2 regions of the Bacillus sp. GB_SG_008 genome follow, and region 1 is predicted to be linked to the other one. Evidence: riboswitches for the same ligand, from Rfam matches in the RefSeq annotation. Region 1 holds a riboswitch; the other holds the start of a gene.
The links. Region 1 has a riboswitch for S-adenosylmethionine ahead of mtnK (S-methyl-5-thioribose kinase). Riboswitches for the same ligand answer to the same signal wherever they lie in the genome.
Positions count from the first base shown of each region.

Region 1 (4,975 bases):
GCATTCCAGCCGATAGAACGACAAGCTGTAATGAAAGCATTTCTTCGAGATTCATAGCGTTCTACTAGTTCATCTACGCAAGTTTGCGGACTTAATAAAGCTTCGCAAGCAGCTTCTTGCACGGCACCAAAAATACTGACGTACATATGATCTTGTAATAAGTTGATCGTTTCGATGACACTTTCATTACCAACGGCAAATGCAATGCGCCATCCTGCCATATTATATGTTTTTGATAACGTATAAATTTCAATGCCAACATCTTTTGCTCCATCAACTTGTAAGAAACTAATTGGCTTTTTAGTATCAAAACCAATGGCACCATACGCGAAATCATGACAAACTAAAATGTCATGTTTGTTTGCAAACGATATAGTTTCCTCGAAGAATTTTGTTGTTGCAATGGCTCCTGTTGGATTGTTCGGATAGTTTAAAAACATTAATTTTGCTTGTTCAGCAGTTTGTTTATCAATCTTTGTATAATCAGGTAAAAAATGATTTTCTGCTAATAATGGCATTGTTGCAAGTTCTGCTTTCGCTAAGGCAACACCTGATAAATAATCTGGATAGCCAGGATCAGGAACGAGAATTGTATCGCCTGGATTTGTAAAACAAAGCGGTAATTCAACTAATCCAGCTTTTCCGCCAAATAAAACAGCTACTTCGGTTTTGGGATTTAACTGTACATCGTATTCACGCTCATAAAACGTAGCGACAGCTTCTTTTAAGCTTTCATGCCCGCGAAATGGCGGATATTTATGATGAATTGGTTGTTCTGCTGCACGCTGTAGCGCTGCTACGATATGCGCTGGCGTTGGCTGATCTGGATTTCCTTGTCCTAAGTTAATAACATCATGACCAGCTTGCACGGCTTTGTTGACTTTTGTGACAAGCGTAGCAAAAAATTGTGTTGGTAGTGATGTTAATACCTCAGAAGGTTGAAAATGTTTCATACTTTCCACCTCTTTTGAAAATTGTTGCAATTATAGTGACAAATGATATAATCTTTTCAACTTTTTGTAAAGGAAAAAAATAAAAGGGAGTAGGGAGAAATCAATGAAAATTGCTTGTATTCAAATGGATATCACTTTTGGTGATGTAGAGAAAAATATAGAACACGCTGAGAAAAAAATAAACGAAGCAATGAAGGAAAAGCCAGATGTTATTGTATTACCAGAGCTATGGACAACAGGTTATGACTTAGGTCGACTTGCTGAAATTGCTGATCCAGATGGGGAATACACGAAACAACTATTATCGAAGTGGAGTAAGCAAAATTGTGTAAATATTGTTGGAGGATCGATTGCTAAGCAAACAGAGAAAGGTGTTACAAATACAATGTATATTAGTAATCGAAGCGGAGAAATTGTGGCTGAATATAGTAAAGTTCATTTGTTTCAACTGATGGATGAGCATAAATATTTAATTGCTGGAAATGAAACTGGGCATTTTCTATTAGAGGATATACCGTGCGCAGGAACAATTTGCTATGATATTCGTTTTCCAGAATGGATACGTGTTCATGCTGCACACGGGTCAACGGTATTATTTGTTGTAGCAGAGTGGCCACTTGTTCGCTTAGCGCATTGGCGGTTATTACTTCAAGCAAGGGCAATTGAAAATCAATGTTATGTTGTAGCGTGCAATCGTGCCGGACGTGATCTAAATAATGTATTTGCAGGGCATTCGCTTATTATTGATCCTTGGGGAGAAGTCGTCAATGAGGCAGATGAAACAGAAATGATTTTGCATGGAACGTTAGATGTAAAGAAGGTTGCTGAAGTTCGTAAAGGGATTCCTGTTTTTTTTGATCGCCGTTCAGAATTGTATAAGTAAAAAAGTATTGACAAGTAATTTTTATTCTTGGTATAGTCAACAACAGAAACTGAAAAATTCAGACAACTATATACTCTTATCAAGAGCAGGTGGAGGGATTTGGCCCGATGAAACCCAGCAACCGACCGTAATACCATTGTGAAATGGGGCGCACAGTTCGCGCCTAGTAAGGCACGGTGCTAATTCCAACAGAAAGAAAAACTTTCTGATAGATAAGAGGGGAGAAGTGAATCTTCAAACCTCTTTCGTCATCGAAAGGGGTTTTTTTATGATGAAAAACCCGAATACATTTAGGGGGAATCAAAATGGGATACAAACAATTAACAGAAGAAACAGCCGTTACATATGCGAAAGAACATGGTTATTTTTCAGAAAAGGCAGTTGTCACTTGTGAAGAAATTGGTGATGGGAATTTAAATTATGTGTTTCGTTTACGTGATGGGAAGAAGGGATTGATTCTTAAGCAAGCTCTTCCATACGCAAAGGTAGTAGGAGAAAGTTGGCCGCTATCTTTACGCCGTGCAACCATTGAAAGTGATGCATTGCAAATTTTTGCAAAATACGTACCAGAGTATGTACCGAAAGTATATGGGCACGATGAAACATTAGCGATTAGTGCTATAGAAGATTTATCAGCTTTAACGATAACGAGAAAAGGATTGATAAACGGGGAAGACTATCCACTATTATCCAAACATATCGGGCGTTTTTTAGCTCATGTTCTTTTTTACACATCCGATTTTGGATTACAAGCAGAAGAAAAAAGAGTGCTAGATAGTCAGTTTGTAAACCCTGATTTATGTAAAATTACAGAGAATCTTGTATTTACTGATCCATTTGCAAACTATGAAACAAATGAGTATGAAGAAGAATTACAAGATGTTGTTGACGAACTTTGGTGTGATAAAAATTTGAAGCTACAAGTAGCGCAGTGTAAGTATAAATTTTTGACGCGAAAAGAAGCATTAATTCACGGTGATTTACATACTGGAAGTATATTTTCATCATCTTCAGAAACGAAAGTGATTGATCCAGAATTTGCGACATTTGGTCCGTTAGGGTTTGATCTAGGTCAATTTATTGCGAATTTATTATTAAATGCACTGTCGCGTGAAGAAAACAAACGCAGCGTATTATTTTATCATATTGAGCAAACATGGAGTGTTTTCGTAGAAACATTTACAAGGTTATGGATGCTCGAAGGCGTAGAACCGTATACGAGAGAAAAGCAATGGCTACCAATTGTACTGAACAATATTTTCATTGATGCAGTTGGATTTGCAGGATGTGAGGTCATTCGCCGTACAATTGGATTAGCGCATGTTGCAGATTTAGATGAGATTTCTCATAAAGAAACACGATTACAAGCAAAAAGGCATGCATTACGGTTAGGAAGAAAATTACTTCTACATAAAACAGAAAATGCAGATGCTCGTTTGTTCCATATATTATTTGATTCTATTGTTTTGGGGAAGGAAGTAAAAGCGTGAGTATAAGCATAGCAGTACCTCGTTCTATTAGTTGGAAGGGAGATTCCATCGCTCTTTTGAATTAAACGAAGTTGCCGACTATTGTTGAATATAAGGCATTAACTACAATTGAAGATGTTTAGAAAAGTATTGTTTTATTAGAGGTGCAAAGGGATTATAAAGTGAAAATCGCAAAGATATTCGGAAAAACAAAAATGATTTAGCTTGTTTTTATTTACCACTTTTTTGGAGTCTCTCTTACTTATAATAAGAAGGGAGGAGAGACTATGGAGGAATGGATATCGGTTATTGGCAATGTTGGCTTTCCAATTGTTGTTACGCTATACTTACTGCATAGAATTGAAAGTAAGTTAGATAGCGTTATTGTCGCGATTGAGAAGTTACCAAAGCAGATGCAAAGATATGAAGCTCCAAAATAAAGTGAAACTTTCATCAGTGTGGGGGACTTCATCCCCCACTGATAGTTAGTTGAATCAACCGGGTTCTTAGGGGCAGTAAGAGCCCCGCCTATCTTCTTCGCTTTCGTGGGGGTCTTACTGCCCAAAAGTAGCGGGATAAAATATGTGATGAAAACGGATTGTGTGGTAAAGGCACAATCCATTTTTGTATATATTTAAATAGAAGAAAAAATTTGCTGAACTTTACTGTGCGGTATAACCACCATCAATGACAACAGCTTGTCCTGTAATGCCTTTTGCTTTCTCACTTGCTAAAAATAAGGCGTAGTCTGAAATTTCCTCCACGCTAAGCAATCTTTTTTGTGGTACAAGCGGGTAAATGACATCCTCTAATACATGTTCAAGCGGGACATCTCTTGTTATCGCTAAATCTTGAAGTTGGTTGCGAACAAGAGGCGTATCAACGTAGCCGGGACAAAGTGCATTTACTGTAATATTACACTCGGCACCTTCTAATGCTGCTACTTTTGTGAGCCCAATTACCCCGTGTTTGGCACTGTTATATGCAGATTTGCCAGCAAAACCAACAAGACCATTAATAGAAGCTATATTAATGATGCGTCCGTATTTTTGTTTTTTCATAATAGGAAAAGCATGTTTTATCGCAACAAACGGTGCAATTTGCATAATCTTAATAAGCATTTCAAATTTTTCAGTTGGAAAATCTTCAATTGGAGAAACATATTGCATACCTGCGTTATTAATTAATATATCAAGTGAACCAAAACGTGCAACTGTTTCAGAAATAGCTTGTATAATCTCTTGTTCTACTGTCACATCACATTGCATTCCAAATACTTTATATCCTTCGTTCTGTAATTGTTTCGCCGCCTCTTGTGCCTTGTTCTCTAAACGATCTGTAATCATTACAGTTGCGCCTTCTTTTGCAAAGGCTTTTCCCATTTCGTATCCAATTCCGCTTGCGGCACCTGTTAAAAATACAACGCGATTTATAAACATTTTTTATTCCATCCCTTTCATGAATATAGTTAACTCTATTGCTCTATTTAGAGAAATAAGGATGGAAATCCTGCAATCTTTTGGAAAAAATGCTTAAGCTATCTTGTAAAGCAAAATACTGTTTGTTATACTACTTGGTAAAGCAAGATACTTATACTTATCTATCTTGTAAAACAAGATAGAAGGAGGATTTGAATAATGTCGACGAGTCAAATGCTAAAGGGTATTTTA
Region 1 is NZ_JBPZSK010000001.1:704,755-709,729, forward strand. It holds gene ACTDJC_RS03615 (pyridoxal phosphate-dependent aminotransferase) at 1-953, opposite strand, end outside; gene ACTDJC_RS03620 (carbon-nitrogen family hydrolase) at 1,057-1,836, shown strand; SAM riboswitch class I at 1,910-2,055, shown strand; gene mtnK (S-methyl-5-thioribose kinase) at 2,142-3,326, shown strand; gene ACTDJC_RS03630 (YvrJ family protein) at 3,593-3,745, shown strand; gene ACTDJC_RS03635 (3-hydroxybutyrate dehydrogenase) at 3,968-4,744, opposite strand; gene ACTDJC_RS03640 (PadR family transcriptional regulator) at 4,943-4,975, shown strand, end outside.

Region 2 (3,838 bases), on a different contig from region 1:
AATTTGAAAATAGTAGATTCCCATGGCTACGCCATTTTACCACTGGCTTTTCCAATGGATTGTCATGCCTAAAATAGTTTTTTGGAATAGCAATATCGAGCCCCTTTTGTTGATCACGCTCATATTCTTGCTTTAACGTCTCGCAGCTGTATTCACTATGGCCAAGAACAAAAATATGCTTTTCGTCTTTACTCATAACGAGATGAACACCAGCTTCTTCAGATGTCGCTAACATATCAAGTTCCTGCACTTTTTGAATATCCGATGCACGGACTTCTGTATGACGAGAATGCGGTGCAAAAAAGCTTTCATCAAAACCGCGTAACAATTTCACATGCTCCTGCTTCACTTCATGCTCAAACACACCAAACATCTTTTGCTGAAGCGGATGTTTCGGAACACCATAGTGATAATACAACCCCGCTTGTGCCCCCCAACAAACGTGAAGCGTCGATGTAACATGCTTCTTCGAATAGTCCATAATTTGCTTCAATTCTTCCCAATAATCTACCTCTTCAAAAGGAAGTGTTTCAACCGGAGCGCCAGTAATAATCAGTCCGTCAAATTTTTCCCCTTCAATATCCCGAAATGTTTTATAGAAGCTTGTTAAATGCTCCTGCGCCACATTTCTTGATGTATGAGATTCCATATGCAGTAAATGTACATCGAGCTGAAGCGGTGTATTTCCAATTAAACGAAGCAACTGCGTTTCAGTTTCTTGCTTTGTTGGCATTAAATTTAAAATAGCAATCTTCAAAGCACGGATATCTTGTGTTTCTGCTCGTTCTTTCGTCATCACGAAAATATTTTCATTTTGTAATACTTTACGAGCGGGTAAATCTTTAGCAACGATGATCGGCATACTGTTTTCCTCCAGAAAGGGCTTCTGCTAAATCAGCAATAATATCCGCCGCATCTTCAATACCAACCGATAACCGAATTAAATCAGGCGTTACACCGGCCAGATGCTGCTGCTCTTCAGTAAGCTGACGATGCGTCGTGCTTGCAGGATGAATCACACAAGTTCTTGCATCTGCCACGTGCGTCACCAATGCTGCGAGCTTCACATTTGCAATAAACTGCTTAGCGGATTCAATACCGCCTTTTACTCCAAACGTTAAAACACCGCTCGCACCTTTCGGTAAATATTTTTGTGCCAATGCATAATTTTCATTACCTTGAAGTCCTGGATAATTGACCCACTCAACGCGTTCATGCTGAGATAGCCACTGTGCAACAGCTAGTGCATTTTGACTATGACGCTCCATACGAAGATGCAATGTTTCTAAGCCAATATTGCTTACATACGCATTGAATGGACTCATACAATTTCCATAGTCTCTTAATAACTGTACACGAGCTTTCACAATGTATGCCGCCTGCCCAAATCTTTGGACGTAACTCACACCATGATAACTTGGATCTGGTTCAACAAATTCAGGAAACTTGCTCCAATCGAAATTACCGCCATCAATGACAATACCGCCAAGTGAACTTGCATGACCATCAATATATTTCGTTGTAGAATGAACGACAATGTTTGCACCATGTTCAAATGCATGACATAAATACGGCGTCGCTAACGTATTGTCGACGATAAATGGCACCTCAAGCTCTTTTGCTGCATCAGAAAGCTCTTTAAAATTAAGAACATTCATCGCTGGATTTCCAAGCGATTCTGCATACACAAGCTTTGTTTTCTCATTTGCGAGAGCAACAATTTCATCAGCGGCTAAATTTGGATTAAAGAAGGTAACCTCAATGCCAAGTTTCCGCAGACTAACTGCAAATAGATTAAATGTACCGCCGTATACTGTTGATGAGCAAAGTAGGTGATCGCCGCTGCCGCAAATATTTAATACCGCTAACATAATTGCAGCCTGCCCAGATGCAGTTGCAACCGCACCAACTCCGCCTTCTAACTCCGTCAGTTTCTGCTCAAACGCCGCAAGCGTTGGGTTACCAATACGGGTATAAATATAACCTTCTGCCTCTAAATTAAAAAGAGCTGCTAAATCGTCAGATGTATCGTATTTATACGTCGTACTTTGATAAAGCGGCAAAACACGCGGTTCACCATTTTTCGGCGTATAACCACCTTGTACACAAATTGTGCCTTTTCCCCTTGTATCACTCATTCCTCAATCCCCTTTCTTTCTTAACATAAAAAAAGCTGCTTCTTTCCTAAATAAGAAAGAAGCAGCTTAGATAAACGCTCGACATGTCGCCTTTCTTATCGTTCAGGAAATACCTGCAGGATTTGGCACAATTCCGTTTTACGGCTGTTGCCAAGGTTTCGTAGGGCCCGGTCCCTCCACCTATTCTTGATAAGACTTATGCAATTACCGTTGATTTTATAGCAAATATTTCCTAGTGTCAATTATTTTTCTGAATCTTTGTAAAAATAACAACAATCCGTTTGTTCATTCTCAAACTTTAAATTATATTAAAAAAACATTGATATTCTATACTAAAAACAAAAAAAACGTTTCAAAAACTTTACTTACTATGTAAAATTAAAGAGTTATACTTAATTTTAGCAAGCATCAAAATATATGTATAAACATGATTAAAATTATGACTAGTTCAGGGTTTCATACAATAATGATGCTGATTTTTGTAATATACTTTGAATAAGTAGCTCTTTAAAAAAGATAATATTCATATTGAATGAGTTATCCAATTATTTTCGTATCAGAATCTCTAACTTTTTCATAATAGGATGTAACATAAAGGAGGCATAAAAAATGGCTACTAGGAGAAACATGCACTATTTACTCATCATGTACGGTATATTTCTAGGTGCTATAGTTGGTGCTATAGTCTGGTTATTTTTAGTTATCACAAATGTTGGAATCCAGTTTATTTGGGAATATTTACCTAAAGAATTAGGATCACCCTCTTATTACACAATTTGTGTAACAGTAATTGGTGGTGTTCTTGTCGGACTGACACAGAAGTATTTCGGTACATATCCTCGTTTAATGCCAGAGACCATGGCTGAATATCAGAAAACAGGTAGAATCGAGTACCATTTTGTGCATAAAGCTACGTTAACAGCTATTATTGTTTTAGTATTTGGCGCAAGCTTAGGACCGGAAGCAGCACTTGTTGGGATTATAGGTGGGCTTTGTACGTGGGTTGGTGATCGCTTTAAATTTACTTTAAAAGGAATGCACGAACTAACAGAATTTGGGATTGGCGCTGCTTTAAGTGTTATTTTTAATGCACCACTATTCGGTTATTTAGCTCCAAGAGAACATGAGGATACACAACTCACTGAAAATTTTAAAGGGAAAAAGACTATTGTATATCTCGCTACTACTTTTGCTGGTTTTACTGTTTATTTATTTCTCAGTCAGTTCGATAATCGAGGATCCTTTATTGTTAATTTCGGAGAAGGATCTTTTGCACTCCATGAATGGATTGCCTTTCTCCCTCTTATTTTTATAGGTGTTGGGGTGGGATACTGTTATTTCCAATTCGAACATATATTAGAAAAAATAGTACATCCTTTTCAAGAATATAAGCTAACATTAGCGATTATAGGTGGTATCCTTTTAGGGATTGCAGGAACTATACTTCCGTATACACTGTTTTCAGGAGAACACCAATTAAAAGACTTAGTAAATGAATGGACAGGAATATCATTTGGGATACTGGCTCTTTCAGGGATTTTAAAGTTGTGTATAACCGCGGTTTGTTTAACTACAGGTTGGCGTGGCGGACATATTTTTCCAATTGTATTTTCTGGTGCAAGTATTGGCTATGCTATAGCAACTCTCATACCGTCATTAGATCCAGTTGCTTGTGTAGCTATTGTAACGACAGCTATTTC
Region 2 is NZ_JBPZSK010000002.1:77,381-81,218, reverse strand. It holds gene metA (homoserine O-acetyltransferase MetA) at 1-862, opposite strand, end outside; gene ACTDJC_RS05410 (bifunctional O-acetylhomoserine aminocarboxypropyltransferase/cysteine synthase) at 843-2,138, opposite strand; SAM riboswitch class I at 2,231-2,334, opposite strand; gene ACTDJC_RS05405 (chloride channel protein) at 2,748-3,838, shown strand, end outside.
Region 2: another riboswitch for S-adenosylmethionine. It lies ahead of ACTDJC_RS05410 (bifunctional O-acetylhomoserine aminocarboxypropyltransferase/cysteine synthase); the one in region 1 lies ahead of mtnK (S-methyl-5-thioribose kinase).